4 regions of the Pseudoalteromonas sp. SR44-5 genome follow, and region 4 is predicted to be linked to each of the others. Evidence: predicted binding sites of a transcription regulator. Region 4 holds the regulator's gene; each other region holds the start of a gene.
The links. Region 4 encodes sigma-54, which starts transcription at its own class of promoters, with help from an activator protein. Its sites were predicted from a motif close to GTTGGCACGNNNNTNGNNT; they were not measured.
Positions count from the first base shown of each region.

Region 1: a site for sigma-54 is predicted at 1,683-1,701, ahead of H5154_RS04255 (YggN family protein). Genes of this name have one in related genera too.
Region 2: a site for sigma-54 is predicted at 1,068-1,086, ahead of H5154_RS20915 (BON domain-containing protein). Genes of this name have one in related genera too.
Region 3: a site for sigma-54 is predicted at 1,693-1,711, ahead of H5154_RS09195 (LruC domain-containing protein). Genes of this name have one in related genera too.

Region 1 is NZ_JACJDT010000005.1:76,814-80,031, forward strand. It holds gene H5154_RS04240 (LysR family transcriptional regulator) at 1-527, shown strand, start outside; gene H5154_RS04245 (glutathione peroxidase) at 623-1,114, shown strand; gene H5154_RS04250 (PA3496 family putative envelope integrity protein) at 1,164-1,352, opposite strand; gene H5154_RS04255 (YggN family protein) at 1,760-2,557, shown strand; gene H5154_RS04260 (PLP-dependent aminotransferase family protein) at 2,641-3,218, opposite strand, start outside.
Region 2 is NZ_JACJDT010000060.1:14,239-17,456, reverse strand. It holds gene srmB (ATP-dependent RNA helicase SrmB) at 1-734, shown strand, start outside; gene H5154_RS20915 (BON domain-containing protein) at 1,139-1,462, shown strand; gene H5154_RS20910 (alpha-amylase family protein) at 1,637-3,218, opposite strand, start outside.
Region 3 is NZ_JACJDT010000012.1:86,467-89,684, reverse strand. It holds gene H5154_RS09195 (LruC domain-containing protein) at 1-1,659, opposite strand, end outside; gene gmk (guanylate kinase) at 2,002-2,622, shown strand; gene rpoZ (DNA-directed RNA polymerase subunit omega) at 2,740-3,015, shown strand; gene spoT (bifunctional GTP diphosphokinase/guanosine-3',5'-bis pyrophosphate 3'-pyrophosphohydrolase) at 3,144-3,218, shown strand, end outside.
Region 4 is NZ_JACJDT010000061.1:14,529-17,746, forward strand. It holds gene lptB (LPS export ABC transporter ATP-binding protein) at 1-469, shown strand, start outside; gene H5154_RS21045 (RNA polymerase factor sigma-54) at 536-2,032, shown strand; gene hpf (ribosome hibernation promoting factor) at 2,061-2,348, shown strand; gene ptsN (PTS IIA-like nitrogen regulatory protein PtsN) at 2,353-2,805, shown strand; gene rapZ (RNase adapter RapZ) at 2,826-3,218, shown strand, end outside.

The sequences.
Region 1 (3,218 bases), on a different contig from region 4:
ACCCTGAGGTTGAAGTAGATATGGACTTCAACAATCGTAATGTCGACTTAGTTGAAGAAGGTTTTGATTTAGCGATCCGTTTTGGCCGCATGCAAGACTCTAACTTAATTGCACGACCACTTAGCCCGCGAATCATGACTCTCGTTGCCAGTCCAGAATATTTAGCACATCACCCAACCCCAACTACGCCTCAACAATTAACCGCTCATAATTGCTTAATTGCCATGGGGAAACGTTGGCGATTTAATTTTGCCGGCGATATTAAAGAGGTAAAAGTTGCCGGCAACTGGCGCAGTAACCATCCGCGCGCACTATTATCTGCGACATTAGCAGGCTTGGGCATTGCCCATTTAGCCACTGATATTGTTGATAAGTATATTGAAAACGGGCAACTAATTACCTTACTTGATGAGTTTCAGGTAACAGACAATGCCTCTTGGTTAGTGTATCCACGTAAAGATTTAATGCCGTACAGAGTGCGATTATTGATTGAACATTTACTCACAAGCTTTAATCATGCAAGTTAAAATAAAATGGTCTATGCAATATGATGATAATTTAAGCTGTATGTCTGTCACAACTCAGGATAGAATTTAACAAACAACAATAACAAGAGAGCAACATGAACGACTTCTATCAACTTTCAGCCAGCAATCTGCAAGGCCAAAGCATTGATTTTTCAGATTTCGCAGGCAAAGTTGTGTTAATTGTCAACACTGCCAGTAAATGTGGCTTCACTCCACAGTACGAAGGTTTACAACAATTACATGCAAAATACGCTGATCAAGGGTTAGTAATTATTGGTTTTCCGTGCAATCAATTCGGCAAACAAGAGCCTGGCGGCGCAAAAGAAATAGCGCAAGGTTGTTTAATTAACTACGGTGTTGATTTTGTGATGATGAGCAAAATTGATGTTAATGGCGAAAACGCCCACCCCGTATTCAGGCATTTAAAATCAGCCTTACCTGGATTTTTAACCCGCAAAATAAAATGGAATTTCACTAAATTTTTAGTTGGCCGCGACGGCGAGGCAATTAAACGCTTTGCACCATTTACCAAACCGCAACAAATCGAAGGTGCTATTATCAAAGCCCTTAAAAGCAGTAATATCTAAACTCTAAAAGCAATAAAGAGGCAAATTGCCTCTTTATTTAAATTATCTCTTAGTCGTTTAAATACTCATCTAAGTCATCATCGCCCAAGTTTTTACGCAAGCGTTTTTGCTCAAGGTAGTCTTCCAACTTTTTCTTAACCTTTTGCTTATTCTTGTCGTGTTGATTACGCCCGACCATTTCGTACTCGTCTTCAACAAAATCGTCATCTAGCGCATCGTAACTAAATGTCTTACCCACAACCCACTCCATAAAGTGTTTGAGACCAATTAAGGATTTTTTATCACTATCATTGGTAAATTAAAAATGTTCAGCACTATTTCACCGTATGAAAAAGCACCAAAATAAAGCCATAACGCAATTCTAAAATAGTGTTATGTCGATATTGTGAATAAATAGCGCTAAATTTGAGTTCTGGAAAGTGAGAGTTTTTTATCGAAACGATAAGTATCTTTTATGTATTAATGTAAATTAGTCAAAATGACTAAAAAATGGCTTTTTTATAACATTTAAATGTAATTAAAAAAGGGAAAAAAACAATTAACTCATTGTTTTTAAATGCCAATAATTATTGGCATTAAACTTGATAAGTATTAAATACGTTAAATGCGTACTGGTCATAATCAACAAATTAGCAGGAAATAAAAATGAAAAAATTACTATTAATAAGTTCTTTATTCATTGCCACAGGGGCAATGGCACACAATGACAATGAGACGAATATTTCTTTTAGCGGCGACACATGTGACGTTGAATTTAAAAATGATGTGCGTATTAAGCCAAATGAATTAGAAATTTTTACAGCTGATAACCACACTATGACTTTTATAAATAGTGGCGAGTTAATGATTGATGGCCAAACTTTGACACTCAACAGTCAACAACACCAAGCTATCAGTAATTATTCAGACAGTCTGCGTAGCCAATTACCAGAAGTCGCGAACATTGCTCTTGAAGGCGTTAAAATTGCCGGGGTCGCCATTGAAGAAGTCGCCAATGCATTTAATATCGATGGCCTAGATAGCATTAATGAATTAATGGCTGATATTCAGGTAGAAGTACAAAACACCTTTTACCAACAAGGCGCTTTTGTAATGGGCCAACAAAGCTTTAGCCAATTTGGCGAAAACTTTGAAAGCCAATTTGATGAGCAAATAGAAAGCGCTGTACAAGCTGCGATGATGCAATCGATGGGTAGTATTTTAATGGCTGTAGGTTCAGAACTAATGGGCTCTGGTGGCGATATGCAAGCCTTTGAACAACGCATGGAAAATATGGGAGCTGAAATTGAAGCCAAAGTTGAGCAACAAGCTAACCAACTTGAAAAACGCGCTGATGCACTGTGCGGTAATTTTTCAACCATTGCTGATCAAGAGCAACAATTAGTTAAACTAGTTCCAGAATTGAAAGACTACCAATTATTTAGTTATAAACAAAATAACTAACTTGAACTCAGGTTCTAAACGCTAAAAGTTTGATATCCCTTTAGCAGCACTCTTTTTTAAAGGTGCTGCTTTTTTATGCCATGCTATTTCTTCGCTAAATGCACTAACTCACCTAGCTTTATAATAGCTTGTTCAATTTTTTCACCCCATGGCAAACCATAACTTAATCGAATACAACTGCGATATTTATTAGTGGCTGAAAAAATATAGCCAGGAGTAATGCTAATGCCACTTTCTAATGCCAGTTGAAATAGTTTTACACTATCGTAAGCCGCACCTAAATCAATCCAGATCACACATCCGCCTTGCGGATCGCTGATCCTAGCGGTACTCGGAAAGGCCTGTTGTAAACACCAGATCATTCGTTCTTTATTAGAACGTAGACGCTGTCGCAGTAGTTTTATATTACGATCATAATCACCACTAACTATAAATTCATATAACGTCCATTGATTGATCAATGAAGTAGAACAACTCAATGCACGCTTATAGCGACGCGCTTTGGCAGCAAACTTTCCGGCAATCAACCAGCCAACACGATAACTCGGCGCCGCAGTTTTAGAAAACGATGCACAGGTTAATACCAACCCTTTTGTTGAGTAAGCCTGAGCGGGTGTACCGCGCTGCGGGGTAAAATGTAAATCACCATACACATCATCTT
Region 2 (3,218 bases), on a different contig from region 4:
AAATGATGCGTATTTGTGAAGAAGCAAAAAATCGTCGTCAGTGCTTTTTATTCTCAGCCACTCTTGAAGGCGATAGCGTTGAACGATTTGCAGAGCAAATTTTAAAAGATCCAGCCCTATTAGAAGCTGAATCTTCACGTAAAGAAAAAGCTAAAATCCACCAATGGGTACACATTGCTGATGATTACAACCATAAATTAGCAATGTTGGTTGAAATACTAAACAGTGAAGACTTAAGCAAAGCTATTGTGTTTGTTAAAACCCGTGATCGCCTAGAAACATTAGTCGGCGAGCTGACCAATGCTGGGGTTCGCGCAGCCTGGTTACGTGGCGAGATGCCACAAGACAAACGCATGAAGGCAATGGAAAATTTCCACAGTGGCCGTACAAGAATATTAGTTGCGACTGATGTTGCCGCCCGCGGTATTGATGTGGCTGATATTAGTCATGTGATCAACTTTGATATGCCACGCACAGCAGACGTGTATGTTCACCGTATTGGCCGCACTGCTCGCGCAGGTAAGAAAGGCATTGCAATTTCGTTAGTAGAAGCCCATGACATTGCAGTATTAGCAAAAATTGAACGCTACATTGAGCTGCGCCTTAAACGCCGTGTTGTTAAAGGATTTGAGCCGCGTCATAAAGAAGCTAAAGCGCCAATCAAAAAACATAAAGATCCGGTAAAAATCAAAGCCCGTAAAAAGGCCAAAGCAAAAGCTAAGAAAAAGAAATAATTCATCTGCTTTGACGCTACATAAAAAGCCGAGACTTATCATAGTCTCGGCTTGTTACATTCAGTTTTACCTACTCGCAGTAAGTTATTAAACCCTCTCATAGCAGTCATGCAAATTAATTATCTTGTGCTCCCCATTTAGCTTGCTCATTACAAGCTTGCAGCTACGACCATCACTTAACAAAAAATATATTGCATCGCTATAGCTGCACTAAACAACAACTACAAATCTAAATTAGTTAGCTAATCGCCGTACTTTTTACTCAGTTGAATGTAAAAAATTCCAAAAACATTACCCCAACTTAAAATATCCCTTCAATTTCAATGCGTTAAAGTTGGAATAAATATTGTAACAGTAAGCTTACTATTCACTAAACACATACAATAGATGTTATGAGGGAAATCATGGACCGCTTCAAATTAACTGTATCATTGGTATCACTTTGCTGTGTATTTTTACTCGCCTGCGCAACGCAAGTCAGTGCAGCCACTAGTACAATTATGATCAGCAGCGTTTCTCCTCAACCAACACTACAGCAGACTATAATTCATAAACTGCGTAGCAATCCAAACCTAAACCTCTCGCAACTGCGAGTACACGTTGATGGCAACAAAGTAGCCATTTATGGTCTAACCGAAACCGGCTTTGAACGCGCACTGGCACAAAAGTTTTTAGAAAACACCCAAGGTGTGGCAATTATTGAAAATAAAATGCAGGTGAGAGATTGAAGAGTTTAAAGCTGCTAGGCTAAAGATTAAAGAGTTAAAGCAACTGATTTTCTGGTGATTCAACTTAGGTTTACTTAAAACACAGAAAACGCAAATCTCCAAAACATGACTTACAAAGTAAAATCCCAGCTAAACGCATACTTATGGTTTAGCTGGGATTTATCTGTAATAAAATTAGAAATTGCGTATTTCTACCGTTGAATTATTAAACTCAAATTTATTAATTTTGCCGCATTGAGCAACATGATTAGTACTAGCATAAGGGGTGTTTACTTGCGCGATATTACCCTCCCAGCCCTGACCATTTTTAATAAACGCTTTTACCTCAAACCATCCATTAACCGCTTTGCTGCAATCCATATCAACATCAAGCAGCCAGTAATGTTCCCCCCAAATATTCAGTGGTGTAACACCAAAGCCATCATTAGCAACGGTTTTTTCTGCTCCCCAAGTTGCTGGCCAAATATTAGTTGTCCAATCGGTTGCGGTCCCTTGCGCCTCACTACTTTGGCCCGTTTCAATACCATACCAATCTAGGTAATTATCGTTTGCTTTCCAAGGACTGGTAGTGGCACTTTGCAAATTATTATGGCGAATTGGCATAGCACATTCAAAGTTGCTTGTTTGGCAGTTACGCCCAAGATTTGTGTTCGCATAAACATGGTCAATCCCGCCGCGAATAAACATATCTTGGCCAGTTTGCGTTTGTGCGTTAATAAATATCACAGTTCGCTGCCAATCACTCTGAGGATCAGGGGTTGAATTAGTGGTTAGCTTGGCATTTTTATGAATAGCCATTGCATCCCACGCGGCTACATTTAAGTTTATAGTGCCATTTGCATTAACAGTAATAACTTCACCAGTACAACTTGTTGCATCATTAGTCAGCGCTCCTTTTAGCACGTTACAGTATTGCCCTGGAGCCATATCTGTTTGCACGGTAGTATTGAGTGTTGAGCCTTCTTTATTAATGGCAACATGACCTGAACTTCCTCTACCAAAGGCTATTTGATTGTTAGTATTATCCCACCAATTGGTTGTTGCCCAGTTATCAGCTGTATTATTTCTAAAATCTACGCCACCTGCAATGTATGCCCAACGATGCTCACATTGCCAATTACTCGCAAAGCATTCTAAATTACCGTTGTTATGCACAGGTACGCTTGGACCACCAGCATCTGTGTCACCATGATAGTCGTAACTAGACATTACTTTTGGATAACCATACGGGTAAGCCAACATAAATACGTTTGCTAAGTCGTACAAGCGGCCATCTTCAAAGGTAATTACATTACCGGCACCACCATGACCGCGTTGATTATCATGATTATCTACAAATACTACAGCTGATGCACTTGGCATAAACCCCCACCCTTCACCAAAATTACTTAACCATGCGAGCGAGCCATTTCTAAAGGTATTGCCAAGTTCAGTGCTGTATTTAAATTCCGTAACTAAACCTGACGCTAAATACTCAGAGGCACCAACAGCCTCGCCACCTTGATCAATTACTTCTTGAAAGACCACTGGCGAGCCATTCACTTTCGCCATTAAACTTTGAATATCACTGGCTGCAACATGTTTAGAGGCATCAAACCGAAACCCCTTAACACCAATGGCTTGTAATTCATTAATGTAAGCCGCTAATGTGTTTTGGACATACGTTGCAGCGGTATCTAAATCTGCGAGTCCAACTAACTCACAGTTTTGTACTCGGTAACGATCGTTGCCGTAGTCAGAGCCATTAATGGTGCAA
Region 3 (3,218 bases), on a different contig from region 4:
TGTGTTTGCTTCCAAAAATGAGCCTGTTTGTAGTTCGCCATTAATCACAAACCGAATGTTATCGGCATCGACTTCTCTACTTAAAATTGAGTAAGTTGTATTATTTACCGTCTCTTTAAGGCTTACCGCAAAGCCATTATGATAGGTTGCTCCTACACCAATTAACTGGCCATCAATTTTATAACCAACAACATTAGTGCCCTCAATGAGCTGAGTAGTACGGTAATTTACGACCACATCATTAAAATCATAATCACCTGCAAAAGGCCATTTATCTTCATAAGCAAGTGTCACCCAATCGTTTTCTCCTGGGTATACAGCACTAGCAAATGTTGTTATTTCATAATCTTCCACCTCACCACCTAAAACACCGCCAGTGGCAGTAATAAGCGAAGCTTCCGAGCCATCAGTTACCCTAAAACGAGCCCATGTCTGCCCAGCTTTAACATTACTAGGTACATTAATTAAAATACTGTTATCGCCTTGATTAAGTTGATATTTAGTTATTATGCGCTCACTTTCACTAAAGCCGCCATTTTGATCCCAATCAAACCATGCATATAAAAAGCTACTCGCAGAGGCGTTTACAATAATTTGGCTATCTTGACCCGCCGATATTGCCGTCACAAAGCTCACCCCATCATCTGATGCATCAACTGGGTTATTGATTAAGTCGGCATCAGTATTGATATTTTCACCATCGACTGTATCGCCTAAATAAATCAGATTACTGCCAGTGCTGTTAGGATCGAATAAATGCCTGGCTCCGCTTTGCTCTAAACTGGTGTTATAAGGTAGAGGAGCATCACCAAAATCAATCGAACTATCTGTTACCTCAACTTCGGCAATAGCACAACGAGCCCCATCGTTCTGACTTGACTTAGGGCCCGATGTAAACACATTAGCAACAGGCGTATAACCAACAACAGGACTAATACTTAAATCAACTTTGTGAATTTTTCCGCTTTTATTATTACTAAAATAAAACTGACCATTGATATCAAAATAGGCAGCACCAAATGCGCCCGTATCATCACCAATATCAACTTGAGTAATAAACTTGGTAGTATTTTCTGCAACGTTAATTTCATGCAAATCACCATTTGATTCAACTGCGTATAACAGGTTACTTTGCGGATGAAATGCAAAATCAAATATACCTAAGTTCCATGTGTCGGTTGCAGGTAGTAGCCGAGCAGTTATGGGGGCATCTAGATCATCCTCTAGATTGATTTCATATAAACCAAAATTGGGAGTATATACATAATACATCGCACTTTGATTTGCTTGCTCACCAGTCACTTGAATATCACCTACATAAAAATTAGTATCGGGTAGGCCAGTAACATTTAACCGCTTCATTTCGTAGTTGCTACCAATTTGCACCACGCTTTTAGGCGATTGTCGGCTAAAACCGTATAAGTATTGGTCTTTGTAATTAAAACCGACGGCATTCACACTTTCATTATTTGCCTCGCTAGCAAACGTCAAAGCCGATGATAAAATCGTAGGTTTAGCCGACACTAAATCTATACCGTAAAGCTGTGCCTTTGCATCCTGCATCAAAAATGCCTGACTAGGGCAATTATCGAATGGCTGGCTAAATACAGCACAAGGAAGTGAAACTAAACACGCTATGGCTAAATGGGTTAATCTCATTAGTAAGCCCTCAATCATTAAGTAACTGTACCAATGCAGGCATCATTCCAAAAAATAAAGCATTGAAATAAAACAAAATAAAATAAAGTTGAAGATGAAAGATGCAACTTGCAACGACCATTTTTGCATTATGCAACTAAGTACAAATAATCGTTAAAATGCGGGAGTTTTTTAAACAGTCATCATTGCCGTAACAAAAATACGGTTATTAATACGTTAAAATTTAATCACCTCACTAGGATACTTTCGGCAGTTGAGTAAACTTCACTAAATAAAGTACAATACCAAAATTAAGGCGGAGCTTATTAGCAGCTCTAGTCGGTTTATTTTAGGTAAAAACCCATGGCACACTCTCGCGGAAACTTATTTATTTTATCGGCACCATCTGGTGCGGGTAAATCCAGCTTAATCAATGCATTGTTAACTAAGTATAATGATATGAAAGTATCTGTATCGCATACTACTCGCTCGCCTCGTCCGGGCGAAGCAAATGGCGTGCATTACCACTTTGTAAATGTTGATGAATTCAAATCATTAATTGAAAAGAATGATTTTTTTGAATGGGCGCAAGTGTTCGATAATTACTACGGTACATCAAAGCAAGCAATTGAAGAGCAGCTTGCAGCAGGTATTGATGTATTTTTAGATATTGATTGGCAAGGTGCACGTCAAGTTCGTGATCTGGTCGCTGATGTTGAAACCATTTTTATCCTACCACCGTCAAAAGTTGAGCTTGAAGCGCGCTTAAATAATCGCGGCCAAGATTCACAAGAAATCATTGCTGGTCGCATGGCAAAAGCACAATCTGAAACGTCTCATTACAATGAATATGACTATGTCGTGGTTAACGATGATTTTGCAACTGCGCTGAAGGAAATTGAGACGATCGTATTGGCAAAACGCTTATCGCTACAAAGCCAAGCTATTCGCCATCAAGATTTACTCGTAGACTTACTGCGTTAAATCCTAATTTGGGTTCAGTAAGTATTTTATTTGTTTAAATTAACCACAAGCTATTGGCGAATCTGACTCGGTGCAGTAAACTACGTCTTTGCTTAAAAATTTATTTGGAGTGCTAAGATGGCTCGCGTAACTGTTGAAGATGCAGTAGATGCAATTGGTAATCGTTTTGATTTAATTTTAGTTGCGGCCCGTCGTGCCCGTCAAATCGCGGTCGGTGGTAAAAAGCCACTGGTTGATCCTGAAAACGATAAACCAACGGTTGTTGCTTTACGTGAAATTGAACTTGGTTTAGTAGATAGCTCATCAATGGATCTTATTGATCGTGAAGAGCAACAACATCAAGAGGCGGCTGAAATGGCTGCAGTTGCAGCTATTGTAGGCGGCAACCAATAATCTGACTTCCTTGTCTGATTTAGCCAACGGTATAGTATTTCTATTCTAGCCGTTGGCAATCCCTTCTTTTCATCGTATATTCTTAACATACCGTTACCTATTTGCTTCACGAGAACATTGGAGTGTGAATGTATCTTTTTGAAGGTCTAAAAAAGAAAATATCAGAATACTTACCTGCTGCTGATGTAGAGCTGGTACAAAAA
Region 4 (3,218 bases):
ATCATCCATCTTCCGTAAATTAACTGTTTATCAAAACCTGATGGCTATTTTAGAAACTCGTAAAGAGCTGAATAAACAAGCCAGAGAAGAAGCGCTCGACAGCTTACTTGATGAGTTTAGCATTCAACATATCCGCGACAGCCAAGGTATGGCATTATCTGGCGGTGAACGTCGTCGAGTTGAAATTGCACGCGCTTTAGCCGCAAACCCAAAATTTATCTTACTTGATGAGCCTTTTGCTGGCGTTGATCCTATTTCAGTGTTAGATATAAAGAAGATTATTGAACACCTTAAAAACCGTGGTATTGGCGTGCTTATTACCGACCACAATGTACGAGAAACCCTTGATGTTTGTGAAAAAGCCTACATAGTTTCTCATGGGGAGTTAATTGCATCAGGTACCCCTGAGCATGTACTCGCCGACCAAACAGTCCGCGATGTTTACCTGGGCGAGCAATTTAGGCTATAAAGCCACGCTCGGCTAAGTATCTGCTAGACTTAACGATGATAACAATAAAAGGATTGTTAGAGATACATGAGGCAATCACTCCAGCTGCGCATGGGCCAGCAACTTACAATGACACCACAGCTGCAACAAGCAATTCGCTTATTGCAACTCAGTACATTGGATCTCCAGCAAGAAATTCAAGAAGCGCTCGACAGCAATCCATTGTTAGAGCTAGAAGAACATGAATATTCAGACGACACGGCTGGTAAAAACGAACAAAAACAAGATAACGATGACTTAACCGTTAGCGCATCAGCAGACGACAAGCCAAGCGAATATGAACAAGAAAGTAGCGAAGCATTAAGTAAAGAGACCTTAAGTGACGAAATGGCTATGGACGTCACCTGGGACGAATACATGAGTGCTGCGCCAAATACGTCATCTGGGCCAATGCCTGAAGATGAGTCAATTTATCAAGGTGCCTCAACTGAAACCTTGCACGAATATCTAATGTGGCAATTACAACTCACACCTTTTAGTCCAACCGATGAAGCCATTGCCATTGCGATTGTTGAAGCCGTTGACGATTCAGGTATTTTAACCTTGAGCTGCGAAGACATCGCAGAAAGCTTAAATCAAGGTAATAACGAAGAAGAAATCGAACTCGACGAAGTGCAAGCAGTGTTAAAACGCATTCAGTTGTTTGACCCTGTTGGTATTGCTGCGCGCAGCCTACAAGAATGTTTATGTATTCAATTAAATCAATTTGATCCTGCAACTCCTTGGATTAGCGAGACAAAAATGATTTTAACTGATCATATCGATTTATTAGCTAGTCGTGACTATCGCACTTTGATGAAAAAGACTAAGCTTAAAGAAGATGAACTAAAAGAAGTAATGACACTGATCCACAGCCTTAACCCAAAGCCTGCGGATACCATAGTACGCGAAGAATCAGAGTATGTTATTCCTGACGTTTCGGTGAAAAAAATTAAAGGTCGCTGGGTGGTTGAACTCAATCCAGACAGCATGCCAAAAATTAGAGTGAACAGCCAATATGCGGCGATGTCACGCTCTGTAAAATCAAGCACTGACAGCCAATTTATACGCTCGCATTTGCAAGAAGCTAAATGGTTTATTAAAAGCCTAGAAAGTCGTAACGAGACGTTACTCAAAGTAACCAACTGCATTGTTAAACAGCAGCAAGGATTCTTTGAGCATGGCCCTGAGGCCATGCGCCCTATGGTACTAAACGACGTTGCCGAAATGGTTGAGATGCACGAATCAACAATTTCTCGTGTAACCACCCAAAAATACATGCATACCCCTCGTGGTATATTTGAGTTAAAATATTTTTTCTCGAGCCATGTAAGTACTGAGAACGGCGGCGAATGCTCATCGACAGCCATTCGAGCATTGATCAGAAAATTGATCAGTGCAGAAAACTCAGCGAAACCATTGAGTGATAGTAAAATTGCAGATATATTGGCAGAGCAAGGTATCAAAGTAGCTAGACGGACTATTGCAAAATACCGCGAGTCACTGGCTATTCCACCGTCAAATCAACGTAAAAGTTTGATTTAAGGCGTAAAATCACAAGAGGAAAATGCTTATGCAACTAAATTTAACTGGTCGTCATGTAGAAATTACTGATTCATTAAGAGACTATGTAAACAATAAGTTTGCCAAGCTTGAAAGGCATTTTGATCATATCAATAATGTCCATGTCATTCTTGATGTAGAAAAGCTAAGCCAAAAAGCAGAAGCCACATTACATGTCAGTGGCGCTGAATTATTTGCCTCAACTGAGCACCAAGACATGTATGCAGCCATTGACGGACTAATCGACAAACTTGACCGTCAGGTAATTAAACACAAAGAGAAGCACGCTCGACACTAACACTATGAAATTAAGCTCACTTATTTGCCAGGACTGCAGTAAAGCTGCGGTCCTTTTTAATAGCAAAAAACGGATCATTGAATTTATCAGCCAATTGGCTCATGAACAACTTCCTCAGCTATCACAACAAGAAATCCTCAACGCACTACTGTCGAGAGAAAAACTAGGTAGTACGGGTATTGGTCGTGGTATTGCTATTCCTCATGGCCGTATGAGTGGTGTTGAAAACCCGCTAGCAATAATTATAGTGAGTGAATCACCGATTGATTTTGATGCGATAGATAATCGCCCAGTTGATATATTTGTAGCTCTCATCGTGCCAGATGGTGATAGCCAACTTCATTTGAAGACGTTAGCCACAATTGCTGATAAACTCAACGACAAAGATTTTTGTAAACAACTACGTAGCGCAAAAACAGACCAAGATTTGTATCACGTAATTGCTGCGCAATCGTAGCCAAATGAAGGAGAATTTACATGGAGTTAATCATCATCAGTGGGCGTTCTGGCTCAGGTAAATCTGTTGCTCTGCGTGTAGTAGAAGATCTTGGCTATTATTGTGTAGATAATATTCCGGTAAACTTATTACCTTCATTAGTGCGCAGTGTCTCTGATAATTATGACAAAATTGCCGTCAGTATTGATGTCCGTAATTTACCGAAAGAGCAGGAAGAATTTAACGATATTCTTGAATACTTGCCTGGTTTTGCAAATCCGACGCTATTTTATTTAGACAGTGATGATCAAACCCTGATCAAACGTTTTTCTGAAACTCGCCGCTTACACCCATTATCTTTGGACTCTTTGCCACTGGATTTAGCTATCAAGCAAGAAAAAGTATTACTTGATGTATTAACTACTCGCGCTGAC